DNA from 3 places in the Rhodococcus quanlei genome. Region 1 is predicted to be linked to each of the others. Evidence: riboswitches for the same ligand, from Rfam matches in the RefSeq annotation. Region 1 holds a riboswitch; each other region holds the start of a gene.
What was found. A riboswitch is a leader RNA that binds a small molecule or an ion and turns the genes downstream of it on or off. The one in region 1 is predicted to bind cobalamin.

Region 1 (7,730 bases):
ACAGTATTCGACCGCCATCCGCAGATCGTGCATGGTGACGACGACCGCGAGACCGCTCGCGGCAAGATCTGCGAGAACCTTCATCACTGTCAACTGCTGGCGCAGATCCAGGTGGTTGGTGGGTTCGTCGAGGAGCAGTATCCGCGGCTGCTGCGCCAATGCTCGCGCAATCGAGACACGTTGCCGCTCACCCCCGGACAACGCTTGCACGTCACGCGAGGCCAGGCCGATCAGATCGACCCTGCGCAGGCATTCTTCGACAATGACGCGATCCGCCTCGGTCGGGCGATCGAGGAGGCCGCGATGCGGGACGCGGCCCAGTGCCACCGATTGCCGCACGGTCAACCCACCCGATGTGGTCGGCTCTTGGGTGCTGACACCGATCGTGGTGGCGAGAACCCGACGGCTGACGTGTTCGGTGTCCGCCCCTTCGACCCACACAGTCCCGCTGTGCGGACGCAACGCACGATAACCGCACCGCAACGCCGTGGTCTTCCCGGATCCGTTCGGCCCAACCAGGCCGAGGATCTCACCCGGACGTACCGAGAAATCGATCTCCCGAAGCACCTGGCGCGAGCCGAGCACCGCGGATACACGCTCGAGCGCGAGGGCACCCTTTCCGGGCACTTCTGCCGTCACAGTCTCGTCGATTGTCTGCGCCTCTTTGAAAGTCACTGCTCAGCCTTCCGATACTGGCGGTACAGCATCCATACGAAGATGGGTGCACCGATGAGTGCGGTGATGACACCAACCGGAACCTCCGTGTTCGACACGATCGTGCGCGCCACGGTATCGGCGATCACCAAGGCAATCGCACCGACGAGCATCGCCACTGGGAACAGCCGCACGGCCCGCGTGCCCACCAGATAACCCGCCAAGTGCGGAATCAGCAGTCCGATGAAACCGATACCGCCCGCCACGGACACCGCAGCGCCGGCCAGCAGCGAAACTCCGAGCAGTGACACGACGCGGAACCTGCGCACATTCATGCCGAGTGCGCTCGCGCCGTCGTCACCGGTCTTGAGCAGATCGGTGCGGTTCGCCCCGAGCAGCACCGCTGTGCCGACGAGCGCGAGAACGAGCCCGGGAAACATCGACGTGGACCAGCGGGAGCCGCCCAAACCGCCCGCCAACCAGTGCATCACGGCACTGAGCTCATTGTTTTCGGCCACCACCAGCAAGGTGAAGGTGATCAGCGCCGAGAAGACCTGCGCCAACGCGACTCCCACCAGAATGATTGCCGTGGGCTGCGGGTAGCGGCCGCCGATCGCCAGCGACAGAAACAACGGAATCATCGCACCGACGAACGCGGCCGCCGGAATCGTGAACGCTCCGAGTGCACCCGCACCGATGCCCAACACCATCACCAGAACGACACCGAAACCGGCACCCGAGGACACACCGAGCAGATAGGGGTCGGCGAGCGGATTGCGCGTCACCGCTTGAGCTACAGCACCCGCCAATGCCAGCGCGGCACCCACCACCGCAGCGGTGACGGCACGGGGCAGTCGTGAATCCATGACGATCGCTTCACGGGCATCGGACCACCACGTATCGAATCCGCCACCGGCGATCGCGTGCACGACGATGGCCCACACGTCACCGACGGGGATGTGCACGGAACCGAACGACACGGCCAGGCCCATCCCGAACAGCAAACTCACCGCGAGTGCGACCAGCAGTGCTCCGAAGCCGAACCGTCGGCGCCGGTACTCGACGGTTTCTTCTCCTGCTGTGTGCGAATCTCCTGCTGTGTGCGAATGTTCTCTTTCGAGTGTGCTCGTCACGACTGCGGCACCCGGTCAGGATGAAGCGCGTGCGCAATCGTTCGGGCGGATCGCAGCAACCGCGGGCTCTCGAAGAAGTCACTCAGTGGGACCACAACGAAGTGATCGTTGCGTACGGCGGGAGTCGTCATCATGATCGGCTGCGATTTCAGGAAGTCGATCTTCTGCTCAGCACTCTTGTCCCCGTAGTCGAGGACCACGATGGCCTCCGGGGCACGCTCCCCGATGGTTTCCCAGGTGGTGTCCGGATACGGCTTCTGCCCCTCCGAGAACAGGTTGATCGCACCCGCGTAGTCCGCGATCAACTGGCCGGCCCCCTCACCGCCGACGGTCATCGGAGCGTCTTCTCCCGAGTCGTAGAAGAAGGTAGGAACAGGCGGGGCCTCGCCGATCTGCTCCCGCAGCTTCGTCAACCCGTCGACCACCCGGTCGATGATCTTCTGTGCGGCCGCCTCTTCGCCGAGGATGCGACCCAACTGCGAGTAGTCGGTGCGCAGCAGATCGAGATCGGGGAATCCGGTGCCGCAGTACTCGGAGAACATGAAGGTGGGAATCCCCTTGCTCTCGAAGAATTCGCGGGATCGGCCCTCCTGTTCGTTGAACGCGCTCGTCATTCCGCCGACCACGAGGTCCGGGTCGAGGTCGAGGATCTGTTCGGAAGTGGGGTGCTGGTCCGACAAACTCGGAATCTGTGCGTACTCGTCCGCAAACTCGGGCAGTGGCGTGTCGTCGGCGTCCCCCATACCGACGATTCGGTCACCGACCCCCATCTCGATGAGCACCTCGGTGACATGACTGTCCATGGACACGATCCGTTGCGGCGGCGCCTCGAATTCCTGGGTGCGATCACAGTTGGTGATCGACACCGGCTCGGCGAAGGGTTGCGCGGACGCGGCATCGGCCACGCCGTCACCGCGGGAACAGCCACCGACCAGAAGAGCAGCGGCCAGAACGATCACACCACCACGGGGGAACGACAACAAACGCATGTAAACCTCATTGCGGGCTCAGAGCCACGAACAACGACCAGCTCACCCCACCGCGCACCGCGGCGGCGCGGGCAGGACTCCGTTTCGTAGACCACGACGAACAGGGGGTCACACACCGTCCGACGGGTAATCGGGCTCGTGACCGACCGTGGTCGACCACCTACCGTTGCGGGTCAGCGCCGGATTCGGACCGGCTTCCCCCATCGAATGGCTGCACGTGCGCTGTCGAGTATGCCCGATTGCTCGCGACGTCCTGCGGGGAGATCCCCGTCACGCTCACACCCCATCCGCCCCACCCGCATTACAGTCGACAAGGTCGCAACCGCGCCGATAGATCCGGGGAGAACGCATGACACGTTGGGCATCGCTAGTCGTCACACGAAAATGGTGGGTGTTGATCATCGCCGTTCTCGCGGTGGTGGTGAGCGGTGTATGGGGCGCCGGCGTGTTCTCGAAGCTCAGCCAGGGTGGGTTCGTCGACCCGAACAGTGAATCCGCCGAGGTCGCTCGCATCGTCGAAGACACTCTGGGCCCCCAGACGCCGAGCATCATCGCGATCTACACGCCCCCCGAGGGCGAGACCGTCGAGGATATCGGGCCCGCGGTCACCGCGAATCTGACCGAGTTCAGCAGCGAAGTACCCACGCACTCGGTCACCTCCTATTGGACCGCAGATCCGATGACGAAACCGTCGATGCTCTCCGAAGACGGCACCATGGCGTCGGCAGCGATCACCGTCGATCCGGACGCCGACATCAACATCGCCAATTTCAACGACCTGCTTCCCAAACTGGAGGTCGAGGGCGTCGACGTCCAGTTCGCCGGCAATTCGACGGTCGGGGTCTCCTTCAACAACCACCTGCAGAGCGACCTCGTCCTTGCCGAAGCCATTGCCCTACCGATCACCCTCGTGCTGCTGGTGTTCATCTTCGGCGGCCTGGTCGCCGCAGCAGTCCCGGTCTTCGTCGGCATACTCTCGATTCTCAGCGCCCTGGCCACATTGCGCGCACTGACGCTGTTCACCGACGTCAGCACGTTCGCCATCAACGTCGCGTCGCTGCTCGGACTGGGACTCGCCATCGACTACGGGTTGTTCGTCGTCGGGCGGTTCCGCGAGGAACTCGATGCGGGTGCCTCGCCGATCGAGGCCACCCGGCGCACCATCCTCACGGCCGGACGCACTGTCGCGTTCTCAGGACTACTGCTGATCTGCGCGTTCTCCGGCATGCTCGTGTTCCCGCAGGACGTGATCAAGTCGCTCGGATTCGGCGCGATCGCGGCCGTGGTCGGTGCCGCAGTCCTGTCACTGACGGCAGTTCCCGCCCTGCTGGCGATCCTGGGGCACCGCATCAACGCACTGAGCTGGCGTAAAGGCGCAGCTCAGCGGGGTGAAGAACGGGCCCGCAAGTTCTGGGGCACCGTCGTGACCCGCGTTATGGGTAAGCCGATCGCCGTCGCCGTCACGATCGTCATCGGCCTCCTGGTGCTGGCCGCTCCCCTGACGAAAGCCACCCTCGGCGAGGTCACGTACACCGCTCTGCCCGAAGGCGACCCGGCGCGCGTGGCCACCGACGTCCTCGTGAACGACTTCCCCACCACCGGAAACGGTGCGACCGTCATCCTGCGCGGGACGGACGGCACCGCCCCGACTCCCGCGGACGGACAGGCCGTTGTCGAGTCCGCGAGCGATATCGACGGGGTCGGTCAGGTGACGCTGGTCGGGTCGAATGCCGAGTTCGCGGCCGTTCAGGTGACGTATTCGGAAGGTGCCGACGGCGACGAGCAGAGCAGTGTCGTGTCGAGTCTGCGCGCACTCGAGCCACCGGCAGGGACCGAACTTCTCGTCGGCGGTGGGCAGGCCACGGTGGACGACAGCAACGCCGCGATCACGGAGTGGTTGCCAGTGATGGTGGCGATCATGGTGATCTCGACTCTCATCCTGTTGTTCCTCGCGTTCGGGTCGATCGTGTTGCCGATCAAGGCGGTGTTGATGGCCGGCATCAGCCTCGCCGCCACCTTCGGTGTGCTGACGTGGGTCTTCCAACTCGGACACGGCGCCGAACTGCTCAACGTGAGCCCGTCTGATCTCGAACCGACGTTCGTGGTGCTCATCATGGCTGTGGTGTTCGGTCTCTCCACGGACTACGAGGTGTTCTTGATGTCGCGCATGGTGGAAGCCCGCGCCGAAGGAGCGTCCACCGAGGAAGCAGTGAGGTTCGGCGCAGAACGCACCGGACGCATCGTCACTGCGGCAGCCTTGCTGCTCATGATCGTGACGGGGGCGTTCGCGATCTCCGGTCTGTCGGTCATGCGGTTCCTCGGAGTCGGCATGATCGTCGCCCTCATCGTGGATGCAACAGTGGTGCGCATGCTGTTGGTGCCGTCGTTGGTCAAGCTGATGGGTGAGGCGAACTGGTGGGCGCCGGGATGGATGAAGCGCCTGCACGAGAAAGTTGGCATCGGACACTAGCCGCCAAACTTACCCCGGAGTAAGTTCAGGTCATGGCGACGTACATCGTGACCGGCGGAACCGGATTTCTGGGCCGCAACGTACTGGCCGAACTGCTGCGGCAGGACGAGAACGCCCACGTCCATGTCCTCGTTCGGCCAGGCTCGGCGGAGCGTTTGGCTGCGATCGCACAGCTGTTTCCGGGCGGCGACCGGATCGAGCCGCTCGTCGGAGACCTGACCGAACCGAATCTCGGTGTCGAGAATCCACCCGCAGCCGAGCACGTACTTCACCTCGGCGCGATCTACGACCTGACGGCCGGCGAGGAGCAAGCCGACACGAACGTGCGTGGCACCCGCTCGGTGATCGAGTTGGTGCGGCGGTTGGGCGCCACCCTCCACCACGTGTCGTCCGTTGCGGTGGCGGGCGACCACCGCGGCCATTTCGACGAGGACGACTTCGATCTCGGTCAAGGCTTTCCCACCGCGTATCACCGCACGAAGTTCGAGGCCGAGAAACTCGTCCGAGAGGCGGGGGACATTCGCACCCGCATCTATCGGCCCTCTGCGGTGGTCGGTAGTTCGGTGACAGGCGAGATCGACAAGATCGACGGCCCCTACTACATGTTTCCCGCAATCGCGGCGTTGTCGAAACTCCCGACCGCATTGCCTCTCCTCATACCGGACCTGGGCACCACCAACGTCGTTCCCGTCGACTATGTGGCGCGGGCGCTCGTGCAGTTGATGACGCAGCCCGACCTCGACGGCCGGACCTTCCACCTGGTCAACCCGAAGCCACAGCCGATTCGTGAGATCTACTCGGCACTCGCAAAGGCTTGCGGCGCTCCACGTCCCGTTGCGGAGGTACCGCGCAGCCTTGTTCGCCCCTTCATGGAACCGACGTCGATCGGGCCGATCGATGCCGGGCGCGCATTCGCACTGAAAGCGATCGGCATTCCACCCGCATTGCTCGGCACCATGACGCTGCCCGCCCTCGGCAGCGAAGCGACACGGAACGCATTGAACGGCAGTGGCATCGACGTACCCGAGTTCGGCGAGTATGCGGCGACCCTATGGGGGTACTGGCGCGAGCACCTCGACCCCGACCGCGCGCGACGCGACGACCCGCACGGGCCGCTGGTGGGGCGCCGCGTCGTGATCACGGGGGCCTCGTCGGGAATCGGCCGCAGTTCCGCCCTGGCGATTGCCCGCAAAGGTGCGACCGTGCTGCTCCTCGCACGACGGGCGGACGAATTGGCGGCCGTGGTCGAGCAGATCCGTGCCGACGGTGGGAGTGCGCACTGCTACCCATGCGACATCACCGACAGCGAATCGGTCGACCGGACAGTGGCTACCATCCTCGACGAACACGACCACGTGGACATGTTGGTGAACAACGCCGGCCGGTCCATCAGACGCGGGATTTATCACTCCACCGACCGACTGCACGACTACGAGCGGACCATGGCGGTCAACTACTTCGGCGCCGTGCGGATGATCCTGGCCCTACTCCCCCAGATGCGGGCACGACGCTTCGGACACATCGTGAACATCAGCAGCGCCGGAGTGCAAGCATCCACGCCACGCTTCTCGGCATACGTGGCCAGCAAATCCGCCCTCGACGGATTCACCAATGTCGCTGCAGCAGAAACCCTGTCGGACGGAATCACCTTCACCACCATCCACATGCCGTTGGTGCGTACGCCCATGATCGCACCGACAGCCCAGTACAACGCCGGGCCGGCGGCGAGCCCGGAGGACGCGGCCCGCACGGTGGTACGCGCCCTCGTCGAACGCCCGAAGCAGATCGACGCACCACTCGGAACACTCGGTGAGTTCGGATCCTTCTTCGCGCCACACACCAAAGACCTGATGCTCCACCAGTTGTACAAGATGTTTCCGGATTCACCGGCGGCCCGTGGCGAACAACCGGCAGACGCGAGTCCGCGCAAGCCCACGAAGCGGGGTAGCACCATCCCTACCCCACCCCTGCTCGGGAGCGTCGGCCGGCGGGTGGGCAACCTGATCCCCGGCGTGTACTGGTGACTGTCTAGTGGTGACGTGTCAGCTCGTGCACGTCGCGAGCCACGAGCGGCCTGACGGCCTTCGGCACCGCACCACAACTCGCAGGGCGAGGTGGCAGCTCCACCTCGTCGATATCCACCGACCACTGGCGACCGTCCGTGTGGACCACCGTGTCGCCGACGACGCTCAGCCCGTTCACACCGGCGTCCACCCGCTCACGAACCGCCATCTCCGCGACCTGGCCACGCGGATTCCACACGCTACGGCCACGTAATCCTTCGAGTTGCACCTCGCCGCGGCCGGCCGCCTGCATCGCCGCAACGCTTGCGGCGTCACCGAGCCGGCCATACGAATAGCCGCTGGGTAGCAGAATCATCGACGGTGCGAATCGGTGTCCCCCAGTGTGCGAGCACTCCCACACGCCCCCACCGAACTCTGCGCCGTCGAACTCTGTGGCCAGGGCGGCAGCCACCGGGCGGCC
Region 2 (7,730 bases), on a different contig from region 1:
CCATCAGCTACCTGGGTGCTGAGGACCCGGAAGAAGACGACAACGCATCGTCCGCCAACCTCGACAAGTCACTCCGCATGATGGCGGTGTTGCCGACGGTGGTCGCCGCCGACTTCCGGCGCCGTCGCGGCCTCGATCCGATCAACCCACATTCGCACCTCGGATTCGCGGAGAATTTCCTCTACATGTCCTTCGGTGCGGTGCCGGACACGAGGATCGTGAAGGCGTTCGAAGCCTCGCTGGTGTTGTATGCGGAACACAGTTTCAATGCGTCGACCTTCGCCGCTCGCGTGGTGACGTCGACGCTGTCGGACATCTATAGTGCGGTGACGGCCGCCATCGGAGCGCTGAAGGGGCCGTTGCACGGCGGCGCGAACGAGGCCGTCATGACCATGATGCTCGAGATCGACGATCCGGCCCAGGCGTCGGAGTGGTTGCGGGGCAAAATGGCCGACAAGCAGAAGGTGATGGGCTTCGGCCACCGCGTCTACAAGGACGGCGACTCCAGAGTGCCGACCATGCGCGCCGCTTTGCAGGACGTTGCGGCGGTGACCGATGGCCAGAAGTGGCTGGACATGTACGACGAACTCGAGCGCACCATGCTCGACGCCACGGGAATCAAGCCGAATCTGGATTTCCCGGCGGGTCCTGCCTACTACCTGATGGGCTTCGATATCGAGGTGTTCACACCCATTTTCGTGATGGCGCGCATCACCGGTTGGACTGCGCACATCATCGAGCAGGGGAGTGCGAATGCCCTGATCCGGCCGCTCAGTGAGTACTCGGGTGTTGATCAGCGAGTCCTCGCCCGCTGACCGCCCTCACCCCTGTGCGTGGTTTGCGAGTCGCCCGACTCGCAAACCACGCACAGGCGGCGGAGTCGCCTACAGCTCGGCGCGAACCAGTTTCGCCGCTTCGACGAGGTTGCGGAGCGACTCCTCGACCTCGACGGGGCCGCGGGTCTTGAGTCCACAATCCGGATTCACCCACAGCCGTTCCACCGGAACGGCTTTCAGTGCTTCGCGGAGAGATTCGGCGATCTCGTCCACGCTCGGTACCCGCGGAGAGTGAATGTCGTACACGCCGGGCCCGACCCCCAGGTCGAAGCCCACCGCGTTGAGATCGTCGAGTACCTCCATGTGTGAGCGTGCTGCCTCGATGGACGTCACATCGGCATCCAACTTGGCGATGGCCTCGATGACCTCACCGAACTCCGAATAGCACAGATGCGTGTGGATCTGCGTCACATCGGCAACCCCGGAAGTGGACAACCGGAACGCACCGACGGACCAATCCAGGTAGGCGGTCTGTTCGGTAGCGCGCAAAGGCAGCAGCTCCCGTAGCGCGGGTTCGTCGACCTGAATGATCTTGACGCCCGCAGCCTCGAGGTCGACCGTTTCCTCACGGATCGCGAGGGCGACCTGGTTGGCGGAATCGGCCAGGGGCTGATCGTCGCGCACGAACGACCACGCGAGGATGGTCACCGGACCGGTCAGCATGCCCTTGACCGGGCGCTCGGTCAGTGATTGTGCGTACTCGATCCAGTCGACGGTCATCGGTTTCGGTCGCCGAACGTCGCCGAACAGGATCGGCGGACGCACGCACCGGCTTCCGTACGACTGGACCCAGCCGTTGGCTGTGGCGAAGAATCCGTCGAGTTGCTCGGCGAAATACTGCACCATGTCGTTACGTTCGGGCTCGCCGTGGACGAGGACGTCGATGTCGAGCTGCTCTTGTAGCGCCACCACATCGGCGATCTCACCACGCATCCGCGCCAGGTACTCGGCCTGGTCGATCTCGCCCTTGCGCAATGCGGCACGGGCGATGCGGATCTGCCTCGTCTGTGGGTACGACCCGATTGTCGTCGTGGGAAGCGGTGGGAGATCGAGTGCGGCTTGCGCCTGACGGCGTTCTGCAGCCGGGCTGCGTCCAGCGTCGGATTCGATTGTCGTGGCCAAGCGTTCACGTAGTTCCGCGTCGTGCAGGCGGGCGTCGGTGGCGCGAGTCGACGCGGCCGCGCGGGCCAGTGCGAATTCGTCGTCGACCGATTCGCGGCCCTTGGTGATCGCGGTGCCCAGTGCAACGACCTCGCGCACCTTTTCACTGCCGAAAGCCAGCCAGGAACGCAGCGCTTTGTCGAGTTCCGTCTCCGCATCGAGCGTGTACGGAACGTGCAGCAAGGAGCACGACGTCGACACTGCAAGCGAGCCGACGTTGCCGAGGACGGTGCTGACGGTGGCGAGGGCCTTGCCGAGGTCGGTGCGCCAGACGTTGCGACCGTCGACGATGCCGGCCACCACGTGCTTGTGAGCCAACCCGGGAACCGATGGAATCGAGTCGCTTCCGGCGACAAGATCGAGTGCGAGCCCCTCGATTCCGGTGGAAGCGAGGGCAGGCAAGGCATCACCGAGACTGCCGAAGTAGGACGCGACCAGGATGGCCGGCCGACTCTCGGCTCCGGACAGAGTGTCGTACACGCGTGTGGCGACGGCGATCTCCTCGGTGGTGCGATCCGCGACCAGCGCAGGTTCGTCGATCTGCACCCATTGGGCACCCTTGTCGGCGAGCAGTGCGAGGAGTTCGGCATACAACGGCAGCAACTCGTCGACGCGATCGAGGAGCTTTGTGTCGGATCCCACTCCTTTCGAGAGCAGAAGGAACGTGACCGGACCCAGGACTACCGGTCTGGCTGGGATGTCCAGTGCGAGTGCTTCGTCGAGTTCTGCGAGCACTTTGGACGGATCCAGCGAGAACGTCGTCGACGGCGAGATCTCCGGCACGAGGTAGTGGTAGTTGGTGTCGAACCACTTGGTCATCTCGAGCGGCGCGACCGCGTCATTGCCTCGTGCCGCCGCGAAGTAGCGGTCGAGCGGGGTGTCGATATCCGCAACGCGCTCGGGCAGGGCACCGAGCATCGCAGCAGTATCGAGGACGTGGTCGTAGTACGAGAAGGTGTTGACGGGAACGGAGTCGAGCCCGGCGTCACGCAGCTCGGTCCAGTTCTGGGCACGCAAGTCGGCGGCGACCGACTCCAGCCCGGCAGGGTCGAGCTTTCCTGCCCAGTAGGCCTCGACGGCCTTCTTCAGTTCGCGATTGCGGCCGATGCGAGGGGAGCCCAGCACGGTCGCTGTGAATGAAAATGTCACGAGTTTCTCCAGTTGCGTAGCGGTACGGTCACCACCGGCAAGCGGGTACACCTCTCGAGCCCAGGACAGATTTCAAGCGCACGGAGGTCTACGCGCCCATTCCACGGGGCGGTGAACCGTCGGGCACGGCGTGCCCGACGCAGTCGGCAGGTCTTCGGACTCGCAGGCAGCCGGCGTATTCGACGTCGGACCTAGTGGCCGTCGCTTCCCAGGCGTTGAAGACCCAGTGCATGGTGACGGCGGTCGTTCCTGCTCACCGCTGCGGGACAGTTCCGGATTCTCACCGGATTCCCTCTCACACGTAACGCCTCGAAAGGCGCACGTGCTTCGACGCCGAGCGCAGTCTTCGGGGCTCCTCACGACCGCACCGGGCGAACCAGCTGCACCGACCAGCATAGCCGTCTCTTTGCGGCCGAAACCCCCGGTGCGTGACGAAGGAGGGTGGACACTCGTCAACCGCTCACAGGGGATGATTCGCGTGGATGGAGAGAAGTCGCTAGTGTGGTCGGCATGCAGCGCGCATATTTTTGGTTTAGCAGGCCGGCCCTGGGTGGGTCGGTCGGTGTTACCACGCGCTGACCTCCACCCTACGAGCCGGATACAGACCGGCTCGCTGGAGTTCTTCACAGTCTTCGAGTCGGTTGGAACAGGAAACCGACGTAATGACTATCACTATCGACAATTCCGTTGCCGTCGACGAATCCACTCTCGACAATCAGCGAACTGTTTCGCTGAGTCCTCTCGTACCGCCGTCAGTGGTCCGCGGTGAGCTGACTCCCGGCGACGTTGCGTCCGCGACGGTCCGGACGGGACGTGCGGGAACGGTCGACATCCTGCGCGGCGACGACGACCGCCTGCTCGTCGTGGTCGGCCCGTGCTCGGTCCACGACCCGGCAGCGGCCATCGACTACGCACGCCGCCTGGCGTCCAAGGCCGAAGAATTGCGTGCCGACCTGCACATCGTCATGCGCGTGTACTTCGAGAAGCCGCGCACCTCGTTGGGGTGGAAAGGTCTGCTCAACGACCCACATCTCGACGGAACGTTCGACATCGACAGCGGCCTGCGGATCGGCCGCAAGCTGCTGCTCGACATCTCCGACCTCGGCCTTCCGGTCGGCTGCGAATTCCTCGATCCGATAATGCCTCAGTACATCTCCGACCTCGTGTCCTACGGTGCGATCGGTGCCCGCACGGCTGCGAGTCAGGTGCATCGTCAGCTGTGCAGTGCACTGTCCATGCCGGTGGGGATCAAGAACTCCACCGAAGGTGACGTGCAGGTCGCGGTGGACGGAACGCGTGCTGCCGCAGCAAGTCACGTCTTCCCTGGCACCGACCTCGACGGACGTGCAGCACTGGTCCGGACTGCCGGTAACCCGGACTGCCACGTGATTCTGCGCGGCGGTACCGACGGCCCCAATTACGATGCAGAGACTGTTGCCGACACGGCGTCGCGGCTGCGTAAGGCCGGGTTGCCCGAATGTGTGGTGGTGGATGCGAGTCACGGCAACAGCTCCAAGAATCACGAGAAGCAGATCGACGTCGTCTCGGATCTTGCGGCCCGAATCGAAAACGGGGAGAAGGGTGTTGTCGGTGTGATGCTCGAAAGCTTCCTGGAGGCCGGGCGTCAGGACCTGCGCCTCGGCCACGTCGACGAGCTGACGTACGGCAAGTCGATCACCGATGCGTGCCTGGATTGGGAGAGGACGGCAGCGCAACTGGATCGCCTGGCGAGCGCTGTTGCCGCACGACGGCAGTGATGGTCAGCGGACACCACGCGTGCGGAACTGCACACTGATTCGCGGTCCCGTCGGACGTTTGCTCTTGGGTACGCAGTGTTCCCACGTGCGCTGGCATGATCCGCCCATCACGAGCAGGTCGCCGTGCCCGAGGGGGAAGCGCAGCGACGTGCCCCCGCCGCGCGGTCGTAGGAGAAGCGACCGCGCGGCGCCGAGAGACAGGATGGCGATCATCGTGTCCTCTGTGCGGCTGCGTCCGGTGTCGTCACCGTGCCAGGCGACGCTGTCGTTCCCGTCTCGGTAATAGCAGAGCCCGGACGTCGCGAACGGTTCGCCCAACTCGCGTGCGTAATGAGCCGACAAGGTGTTGCGACTCGTGACGAGCATGGAATCGGGCAGTGGTGCGCGTTCGTCGTAGAAGCTGACGAGCCGGGGAACGTCGACGACTCGGTCGTACATCTGCCTGCGCTCTGCCCGCCAAGGCACGACGCTTACCAAGCGTTCGAACAACGCATCGGAACCCGACAACCAGCCGGGTGCGGTGTCGACCCACGCGTCCCGAGCGAGCGGAGTACGAGTGAGGACGCTACCCAATTCGCCGAGTTCGGCACCGAGGGCCGAGTCGTCGAACAGCGATGGCTGGAGCATGCAACGAGCCTACCTCGAGGTATCGAACGGGTGTTCGATGTCAACTGATCGGGGTGAAGTCTCGACTGCTGAGGTATGTCGGACGCGGTGCCTGCGCGGCGTACGGCTCCGTCGGCGGGTTCTCGATGCTGTTGAACACGATGAACAAGTTCGACCGTGCGAACGGTGTGATGTTGCCGTTCGATCCGTGCATGCAGTTCGAATCGAAGACCGTCGCAGAACCGGACGGCCCCGTCATGACCTCGATGCCGTACTCGTTGGCCATTCCGGTCAGGGTCTTCTCGTCGGGGGACCCGGTCGGCGGTGCGGTGCTCACCAGCGATTCCTTGAAGTAGTCCTCGGGCGTGCTTCCCGCGCAGGAAACGAACTTGCGGTGCGATCCCGGCATGATCATCAGCCCGCCGTTGTAGCCGTAGTTCTCGGTCAACGCGATGGAAATGCTGGCCGCGCGCGGCGCCGGCATGCCGTCCTCGGCGTGCCAGGTTTCGAAGTCGGAATGCCAGTAGAAGGCGCCACCGCCGAAGCCAGGTTTGAAATTGAGTCGTGACTGGTGAACGTACACGTCGGAGCCCAGAATCTGTCGAGCGATACCGACAACTTCGGGGCGGCGGATGATCTCGTCGACCACCGAGCTGAGCAGGTGAACGTCGAAAACCGAACGCACGTCACCGCCCCCGTTTTCGCGGACCACGCGGCCATCGCCATGTAGACCCTTATCGCCTGCGAGGCGGTACATTTCGTCGTTCAGCGCGAAAACATCCCGTGTCGAGACCAGAGCATCCTTCGAATGGAAGCCCCGTGCGTCGTAGTCTGCGACCTCCCGTGCCGACAGTGGTCCGCCTGGGGGAGCGTTGCGATTCGGTTCGATCCAGGTGACGGGATCTTGTCGGACGCTCACTGTGCACTCGCTGCGGTCACGTGTGGGGTAGTGGTCGGCGACAACCGTACGCATACTTTCAGGCTCACCCTCTCAGGTCAGGAATATCGGTACTTCACCGACGTTCCCACTGGTCGTCGCTTCATGCAACCCGTCAGCGCCAGCGTCACAGGCCTGTGCGCAGGCTGGGAACGTCGGATCGGGCTCGGTCCGGTCGCTCGCGCGGAAAGTGTCGGAGGACGGGTTTACCGTGAGCGCATGTCGATGGAATTTCAGGTCACAGTTGATTCACAGCAACCGCACCAGCAGGCGAAATGGTGGGCCAGCGCGCTCGATTGGGAGATGGAGCCAAGTGATGAGAACTTCATCCGCGGGCTGATCCAAGCCGGTCATGCCCGAGAATCGGATACCACCACGTTCGAGGGCGTGCTGATGTGGCGCGGGGGAGCGGCGATCCGCGATCCCGAACACCCTCAGCGCCCGCGTGTCTTGTTCCAGCTCGTCCCGGAGTCGAAACAGGTGAAGAACCGCCTTCACCTGGATCTTCGTGCCGGCGACGGGCGAGAGGCGCTGGCCGAGAAGCTCGTTGCAGCCGGGGCCACCATTTCGCACCGCGGTAGTCAGGGGCCCTACGAATGGATCACGATGACGGACCCGGAGGGCAACGAGTTCTGTCTGTGTTGAGGGCAGCTCAGCGGTAGTTGCTCGGGGTACTGCCGGTCCAGCGCTTGAAAGCCCGCCGAAAAGCGCTGGGCTCCGAGAATCCGAGCCGAGCGGAGAGCGTCTCCACGGCCTCACCGCGTCGGAGACCGGCGACGGCTGTGTCGCGGAGAACTTCCTCGCGCAATTGATTGAGTGACGTACCGTCCTGGCGAAGCAGTCGGCGCAGGTGCGGGACGCTGATGGACAGCATCTCGGCGATGTCATCGGCGGTCGCAGTCCGCCCTGTCACGCCCAACTCGAGGGCGCGGCGTACCTGCGCGGACGCGGCGGAGTCGTAATCCCTTTCGGACAGAAGGAGGTTCGGCGACCCGCGAAGGTAGTCTTCGAGCGTTTCCTCGGTTTGGATAACCGGAAAACGCAGTGCCGCGTTGTCGAACTCCAGTGAGGGTGCGGGGCAGCCGAAGGTGACCGGCACTCCGAAGATGTAGTCGTAGTTCTGGGCCAGCCCGGCAACCGGCGCGGGATAGGGGACTTCGACGGACAGCAAGGGCACTCTCTTGCCGACCAACCATGCTGCAAACCGGTGCAGAAGCAGGAGCGAGAAATCTGTGGTGATACGTGCCGCCTCATCGGAAAGGTCCGAGTCGTCTGTGCGGCCCG
Region 3 (7,730 bases), on a different contig from region 1:
GCTCCTGCACGTCTTTACGGTGGATACGAATGCTGCCACCGCCGATCTCGTTGCCATTACAGACGATGTCGTACGCATAGGCCAGAGCCGATCCGGGATCCGTGTCGAAGGTATCGAGCGACTCCGGCTTGGGAGAGGTGAACGCGTGGTGGACCGCGGTCCACGCGCTCCAGCCGAGTGCCACGTCCCCGCTGGCGGTGGCGTCCGCTGCAGGTTCGAACATCGGGGCGTCGACCACCCACACGAACGCCCACGCGTTCTCGTCGATGAGATCCTGCTTACGGGCGATCTCACCGCGTGCAGCGCCGAGCAACGCCCGCATCGCCTTGGTGGGGCCGGCGGCGAAGAAGATGCAATCGCCCGGCTTCGCGCCCACGTGCGCGGCGAGGCCCGCACGCTCGTCCGCCGAAAGGTTCTTTGCGACCGGTCCGGCGAGCTCGCCGTCCTCGCCCACCAGAACGTAGGCGAGCCCCTTCGCTCCGCGCTGCTTCGCCCACTCCTGCCAAGCATCGAGTTGGCGGCGTGGCTGACTCGCTCCACCGGGCATGACGACCGCACCGACGTACGGCGCGCGGAACACACGGAACGGTGTCTCCGCAAAGTACTCGGTGCACTCGACCAACTCGAGGTCGAATCGGAGGTCAGGCTTGTCCGAACCGTACCGACGCATGGCTTCCGCGTAGGTCATCCGAGGGATCGGCTCGGCGATCTCGTGGCCGATCAGACGCCACACCGAAGCGAGAATTTCCTCCGCGAGGAGGATCACATCGTCCTGGTTCACAAAGCTCATCTCGATGTCGAGCTGAGTGAACTCGGGCTGACGATCTGCCCGGAAGTCTTCGTCGCGGTAGCAGCGAGCGATCTGGTAGTACCGCTCGATTCCACCGACCATCAGCAACTGCTTGAACAACTGCGGACTCTGCGGGAGCGCATAGAACGACCCCGGTTGCAGCCTGGCGGGCACCAGAAAGTCGCGAGCACCCTCGGGGGTGGAACGAGTCAGCGTGGGTGTCTCCACCTCGACGAACTCGTGGTGGGCCAGAACCCCGCGCGCTGCGGCGTTGACCTTCGAACGCAAACGAATGGCCTGGCCGGGGCCTTCGCGACGGAGGTCGAGGTAGCGGTGTTTGAGTCGCGCTTCCTCGCCTGCCTGATCGTCGAGCTGGAACGGCAACGGCGCGCTTTCGTTGAGCACCTCGAGGTCCGTGGCGTTCACCTCGATGGCGCCGGTCGCAATCTCGAAGTTCCGGTTACCTTCCGGTCGAGACTCCACCGTGCCCGTGATCTTCACGCAGTACTCGGCACGAAGTCGATGCGCTTGCTCCGCCGCAGGTCCTTCACGGAACACGACCTGCGAGACACCGGAAGCGTCGCGCAGGTCGATGAACACCACTCCACCGTGATCGCGGCGCCGGGCAACCCAACCGGTCAGGGTCACGGTTTGCTCGGCGTGCTCGGCTCTCAGAGAACCGGCGAGATGTGTGCGTAGCACGGGATTCCTTTCGAAACGTGGAGCAAGCTACTTCTTCGGCTGTGATCCTACGGAGACGTACGGCGCGATCGGAAACGCCCACCCGATTATGGTCCGTGGTCTCCGGGCTCGCCGACAAGTCGGCGTTTCGACGGCATCCTGCTGCACCTGCCCCGGAATCCGGCGCTACTGCTAGCATCCGGGTTGTTGCTGGTCCACCCTTCTTCGGTTGCGCGGAATGGTGGGGTAACAGGGAATCCGGTGAGAATCCGGAATTGGCCCGCAGCGGTATTCGGGAACGACCGTCGTCAACAGCACTGGGTACACATCCGCGTATGTGCGGGTGAACCCGGGAAGCGGCGACCAGTAGGCAGTGCCTTCGCACACGCCCGTAAGTCCGAAGACCTGCCAGCACACCACACGAGAGATGCGTGTGGTGACCGACGGCTTCGAGGCACAAGCCAGGGTCCCCGCCGATGGTGCGTTACTGTGCGCCTTCCGCGCGGTGCCTGAGTGCCCCTTCGAGGTCCTCAACAGGCGAGGACACCGATGAACACGCTCGACACAGCGCCACAAGCGGTGCGTGGGCCCATACGTGCCGCGTCCACTGCACCACTCGTCCGCACCACCGTGATCGCTGCGGGCGTCACCGCCGTGCTGGTCGTCTCCGCACTGGTCGCGGTCGGGATCGGAACGGTCCCGATCCCATGGTCGGACACCGTGCACTACCTGTCCGCCTACGTCACCGGCAGTGTCATCGAGCCTGACGAGGTCACCCGCTATCGCATCATCGCCGATACACGGCTGCCCCGCGTCCTGCTGGCGATCGTGGTCGGTGCGGGATTGTCCATGGTGGGTGTGGCGGTCCAGGCAATGGTGCGCAATGCGCTCGCCGACCCTTTTGTGCTCGGCATTTCCTCCGGCGCTGCGGTCGGCGCGACGTCGGTGATCTTGTTCGGGGTGTTCGCCGCGATGGGAATCGCCGCAATCTCGTTAGCCGCCTTTATCGGCGCCCTGGTGGCGACCGTGCTCGTCTATGTCGCTGCACGCACCCGCGAGGGTCTGTCGCCCCTGCGTCTTGTGCTCACCGGTACAGCCTTGGCTTACGGGTTCTCCGCGATCACCACTGTCATGGTGTTCGTCTCCCCGCGCGGCGAGGATGCCAAGTCGGTGATGTTCTGGTTGCTCGGCAGTCTGGCGCCGGCCAGATGGTCGGCGTTACCTGTCACCACCGGCGTTGTGGTCATGGGTGCGATATTGCTCCTCGTGTGGTCCACAAAGCTCAATGCCTTGGTCATGGGTGACGATGTGGCCAGCGGCCTCGGTTTGGATGCGCAGCGGTTCCGTGTGCAGCTGTTCGTCGTGTGCGCGGCCATGACCGGGACTCTTGTCGCGATCGTCGGAGCGATCGGATTCGTCGGCCTCGTCGTTCCGCACGTGACACGCATGATCGTCGGCGCAGACCACACCAGAGTGCTCATCATTGCTCCTCTGTTGGGAGCCGTCTTCATGGTGTGGGCCGACGTGATCAGCCGCGTCGTAGTCGCACCCTCGGAGCTCCCCATCGGCGCGATCACCGCGTTTGTCGGTGTCCCGACGTTCGTACTCCTCATGCGTGCCCGCCGCTACACGTTCGGCAACACATGACGACGGGGCTTGGCCGCCGCATAACGACCCCCACCGACACACAGACGTCGACTGAACCACGATGCCGACAGAAGGAACCTTCCGCATGGACTTGACGATCGAGGACCTGACCGTCGAGGTCGCCGCGAGCACCTTGATAAGGGGCGTGGACCTGGCGGCACGTCGCGGCGAACTCGTGGGACTCGTCGGACCGAACGGCAGTGGCAAGTCGACAATCCTTCGGTGCGCATACCGCGCTCTGCGGCCCACTGCAGGCCGTGTACTGCTCGATGGCGCCGACGTACAGAGCATGACGATGAAACAGAGCGCCCTGCGCCTCGCCGCGCTGAGTCAACAGGCGACAGTCGAATTCGGATTCACCGTCGACGAGGTCGTGGCCACCGGCCGCCTGCCGCACACCAGCGCGCTCGGTCGCGACAGCCACGATTGCCACGCGATCGTCGCCGAGGCTCTGCGAACTGCTGGGGCCGCCCACTTGTCGTCGCGTTCCTACCTGGAGCTGTCCGGTGGCGAACGGCAGCGCGTCCTGATCGCCCGAGCTCTCGCCCAGCAACCGCAGGTCCTCGTTCTCGACGAGCCCACGAACCATCTTGACATCAAGCATCAGATCGACGTTCTACGTAAAGTCCGCGACCTGGGAATCACGGTGCTCGCTGCGCTGCATGACCTCAACCTCGCAGCGATGTTCTGCGACCGGATCTATGTCCTCGATCGGGGCACCATTGTCACCTCCGGAACCCCACGTGAAGTGCTGGTGCCGAGCATCGTACGCGACGTATTCGGCGTCGAAGCGCACGTGATCACTCATCCCCATACCGGTGCACCGCAACTTCTGTACTCGCCGAACACGATGTCCGACGACCCTGCCACCCATCTCGAGGAGATCACCACCGCATGAGAATCCGCAACGCGTTGACCTGCTCCGCGCTCACTGTGTCCGCCGTCCTGCTTGCCGGATGCGGCGCCCAGATCGATGACACCTCCACCGAGGCAGCGGCCGGATATCCGGTCACAGTCACCAACTGCGGTGTCGAGAAGACCTTCGACGCGCCACCGGACAACGTGGTGGTCAACGACATCAACATGACGGAGATGATGTTCGCGCTGGGCCTCGAAGACCACATGGCCGGCTACATTCTCAGCGACTCGAAGGACGGTAATGCCGCCGCGTCCCCATGGAAGGACAGTTTCGAAGCGGTGCCGCTGCTCGGCACCAAGATCAACAAGGAACTCGTCCAGGGCGCAAGTGCCGACCTCGTTTTCGCGGGCTGGAACTACGGATTCACCGAATCCAGTGGTGTCACACCGGACGTGCTGGCGAACGTCGGCATCCCCAGCTACGTTCTCACCGAGTCTTGCCGCCAAGGCGACAGTACCGCTCGCGGCATCATGGATCCGATCCAAGCGCTCTACACCGACATCGACAACCTCGGAACGATCTTCGGGGTACCCGAGCGGGCCGACCAGCTGATAGCCGACTACAAGAAGACGATCTCCGATGCCCGCGCGACAATCCCCGCCGACAGGCCGGCACCCACGGTATTCCTGTACGACGACGGCACTACTCAGCCACTCACTGTCGGTACCAACGCAGCGGCACATGACGTCATCACACGCGCGGGCGGCAAGAATATCTTCGATGACATCGACGACAGCTGGACCGATGTCTCCTTCGCCGCGGCCGCCGACCGCAATCCTGACGTGATACTGATCAACGACTACGGCAGTACTTCTGCAGAGCAGAAAGAAGAATTCCTTCGAAGCCACCCGCTGATGGCGAGCACGACGGCAGTCGAGAACGGCAACTTCTTCGTGCTTACGTACCCGCAACTGACCGAAGGCCCACAGAATCCTCAGGCCATCGCGGATTTCGCCGAGTACCTAAACACACTCAGCGACTCCTGAGTGGACCTGGATTCTCGTACCGGCCAAGGACGTCAGAACAACGTGAGTGTCTCGGCACGGGCAGATTGTGCGCCCCGTGGGCCGGGTGCGCCAGCGCCCTCCACAGCACGCTGCCGCTGTGCTGGCGCCTCCGACTCGACGCTGGGCACGAGTCCGTGCTTGACGATCAATGGATCGAGGCGCCGCTTCAACCACGCCTTGTATTCGGTACTGACGTAGGCGCCGCGACCGTACAGCTGCCGGTACTGCCGAATCAGGGCGGGGTGTTCCGCTGCCAGCCACGTCAGGAACCACCCCTTGGTACTCCCCCGCAGGTGCATCGGAAACGCGGTAACCGAATCGGCACCGACGTCGGCAATGGCACCGAGTAGTCCGTCGAGGTGCCGTTCGGAGTCGGTGAGAAACGGGATGACGGGCGCGACCATGACATTGCACGGCAGGCCGGCATCACGCAGGGCGCGAATCAGGTCCAGTCGCGCGCGTGTGGACGGGACCCCGGGTTCCAGGGACTTCTGCAGGTCCTCGTCGTGGATCGCGAGTGACACCCCGATACTCACCGGAACCTGCTGCGCGGCCAACGACAGAAGCGGGATGTCCCTGCGAAGCAGCGTCCCTTTGGTGAGTATCGAGAACGGCGTGCCCGATTCCACGAGTGCTCGAATCACTCCTGGCATCAATCGGTAGCGGCCCTCTGCACGCTGGTAGGGATCGGTGTTCGTCCCCAGCGCGACGTGGTCACGCTGCCACGACTTCCGGGAGAGTTCCCTCCGGAGCACCGCGCCCACGTTGGTTTTCACCACGATCTCGTTGTCGAAGTCCGACCCTGCATCGAGATCGAGATATTCGTGCGTGGGCCGCGCGAAGCAGTATTTGCATGCGTGCGAGCAGCCTCGAAATGTGTTGACGGTGAAATGGAATGGAAGGGCTGCTGCGTCCGGAACTTTGTTGAGCGCGCTCTTGCACAGCACTTCGTGGAAGGTGACCCCGTCGAAATCGGGGGTACGCACGGTCTGCACCAAACCGGAACGATCGAGACCGGGCAACGCACCATCGTCGAGGCCGATCGCTTGCCCGTTCCATCGCATGACCTAATGCGAACATACGTTCTAATGCCTGTCAATGCACTGGCCCCTCATGCCTGAACAACGCCGCGCCGAGTAGCGCCGGCCTGTGGTGCTGGTGGTCGGCGCTACTCGGGTCAGGCACGGTCAGGCCGCTTGGGGGCCGGCGCGTTTGCTGACGGTGGCGCGGTGGTTCGACGGCAGCGGCTGCGGTCGCGTCCCAAACGGTGAAGGCGGCAGGAACCAGGGATGCCGATCGGTACCCATCCGAACGTCCCACCCGGAGTGATGCAACAACCGGTGGTGAGTCGCCGGGGGGAATTTCACCCCCCGGCGCTCTCAGAACCGTGCGTGACAGTCTCCCGTCACACGGCTCCCGACGTCGAGCCTGAGGGCAATGCCCCGTGTCGCCAGTGGACGAACATGCCCGGATACTCGGAGGCGATCTCCGCCAACCTGCGTCGCGCTTTCGCTTTGTAGCGATGCAGGTGCTTGTATTTCCGGCACGCCCAACTCACCAGATGGCGGTTGAGTGCTTCGGCCAGGAAGCCGATCAACGCGGACTTGTAGAAGCGCCCGTAGTAGTTGATCCAGCCCGCCACCACTCGATTGATCCTCGCGCGACCTGCTTGAAAGAGAGGTCGGTACGGCGACCCAGACGCCACCCACGAATAACCGAACCCATCGACTTGCACGCAGCCTTGCTGACCGCCGGAAGGAAACCGACCTTCCAACCGTCGCTATGGATGCGCGCATACCGCGGGCGGAACGTGTAGCCGAGGAACGTGAACTCGACCAACGCACCAGCGATGCGAGGTCTCCCGTCCTGGGCGCAGTACACGATCCGAGTCTTCTCAGGATGTAGTCGTAACCCGAACTTCCACAACCGGGCAGCGATCAGGTTGCGTATGAACTTCGCTTGCTTCTCGCTGCCGCAATGGACGATCGCGTCGTCGCAGTACCTCTCGAACCTGACCCGGTCCTGGCCGTCATGCAACCACCGGTCGAATGCATAGTGCATGAACAGGTTCGACAACAACGGGGAAATCGCAGATCCTTGTGGGGTCCCGCGATCCCGGGACGCCAACGTCCCGTCCGACTGTTGAATCGGTGCCGTGAGCCACCGCCGCACATACAACAGCACCCACGGCAGGTCGGTGTGATGCTCTACCGCCTTCAGGATCGGTTCGTGCGGCACGTTGTCGAAGAACCCCTGAATGTCCAGATCGATCACCCAGGACTGTTCCCAACACCGCTGACGGCAGGTTGCGACCGCGTCCAACGCAGACCGCCCGGGGCGGTAGCCATACGAGTCGGGGTGGAACACCGGTTCCGCCTCCGGCTCGAGCGTCATGGTCACCACCGTCTGAGCAATCCTGTCCGCGACCGTCGGCACGCCGAGCACCCGCACACCCTTCCCACCTACCTTCGGGATCTCCACCGCCTTGACCGGCGGCGGGAAATAAGATCCCGACGACATCCGATTCCAGATTTTGTACAGGTTGTCCTTCTCGTCCTGCGCAAAATCTGCCAGTGACTGCCCGTCGATCCCAGCAGCCCCCTTGTTGGCCTTCACTTTCTGATATGCAGCCCAGACCAGGTGCTTGGAAATATCAAACGCCTTGCCCCCAGACCTTGTCTCGATC

Region 2: it holds a riboswitch for cobalamin, as region 1 does, so the genes downstream of both, metE (5-methyltetrahydropteroyltriglutamate--homocysteine S-methyltransferase) here and ACZI8Q_RS16135 (ABC transporter substrate-binding protein) in region 1, are expected to answer to the same signal.
Region 3: it holds a riboswitch for cobalamin, as region 1 does, so the genes downstream of both, ACZI8Q_RS01370 (FecCD family ABC transporter permease) here and ACZI8Q_RS16135 (ABC transporter substrate-binding protein) in region 1, are expected to answer to the same signal.

What each region holds. Positions count from the first base shown of each region.
Region 1 is NZ_JBUYWD010000022.1:79,986-87,715, forward strand. It holds gene ACZI8Q_RS16125 (ABC transporter ATP-binding protein) at 1-627, opposite strand, end outside; gene ACZI8Q_RS16130 (FecCD family ABC transporter permease) at 672-1,682, opposite strand; gene ACZI8Q_RS16135 (ABC transporter substrate-binding protein) at 1,784-2,776, opposite strand; cobalamin riboswitch at 2,881-3,018, opposite strand; gene ACZI8Q_RS16140 (MMPL family transporter) at 3,126-5,246, shown strand; gene ACZI8Q_RS16145 (SDR family oxidoreductase) at 5,279-7,270, shown strand; gene ACZI8Q_RS16150 (sucrase ferredoxin) at 7,275-7,730, opposite strand, start outside.
Region 2 is NZ_JBUYWD010000015.1:6,842-14,571, forward strand. It holds gene ACZI8Q_RS12470 (bifunctional 2-methylcitrate synthase/citrate synthase) at 1-815, shown strand, start outside; gene metE (5-methyltetrahydropteroyltriglutamate--homocysteine S-methyltransferase) at 885-3,146, opposite strand; cobalamin riboswitch at 3,275-3,487, opposite strand; gene ACZI8Q_RS12480 (3-deoxy-7-phosphoheptulonate synthase) at 3,809-4,903, shown strand; gene ACZI8Q_RS12485 (alpha-ketoglutarate-dependent dioxygenase AlkB) at 4,907-5,530, opposite strand; gene thpD (ectoine hydroxylase) at 5,571-6,482, opposite strand; gene ACZI8Q_RS12495 (VOC family protein) at 6,666-7,091, shown strand; gene ACZI8Q_RS12500 (AraC family transcriptional regulator) at 7,099-7,730, opposite strand, start outside.
Region 3 is NZ_JBUYWD010000002.1:132,345-140,074, forward strand. It holds gene aspS (aspartate--tRNA ligase) at 1-1,492, opposite strand, end outside; cobalamin riboswitch at 1,666-1,898, shown strand; gene ACZI8Q_RS01370 (FecCD family ABC transporter permease) at 2,021-3,118, shown strand; gene ACZI8Q_RS01375 (ABC transporter ATP-binding protein) at 3,204-4,016, shown strand; gene ACZI8Q_RS01380 (ABC transporter substrate-binding protein) at 4,013-5,023, shown strand; gene ACZI8Q_RS01385 (Rv2578c family radical SAM protein) at 5,056-6,108, opposite strand; gene ACZI8Q_RS01390 (group II intron maturase-specific domain-containing protein) at 6,450-6,686, opposite strand; gene ltrA (group II intron reverse transcriptase/maturase) at 6,638-7,730, opposite strand, start outside.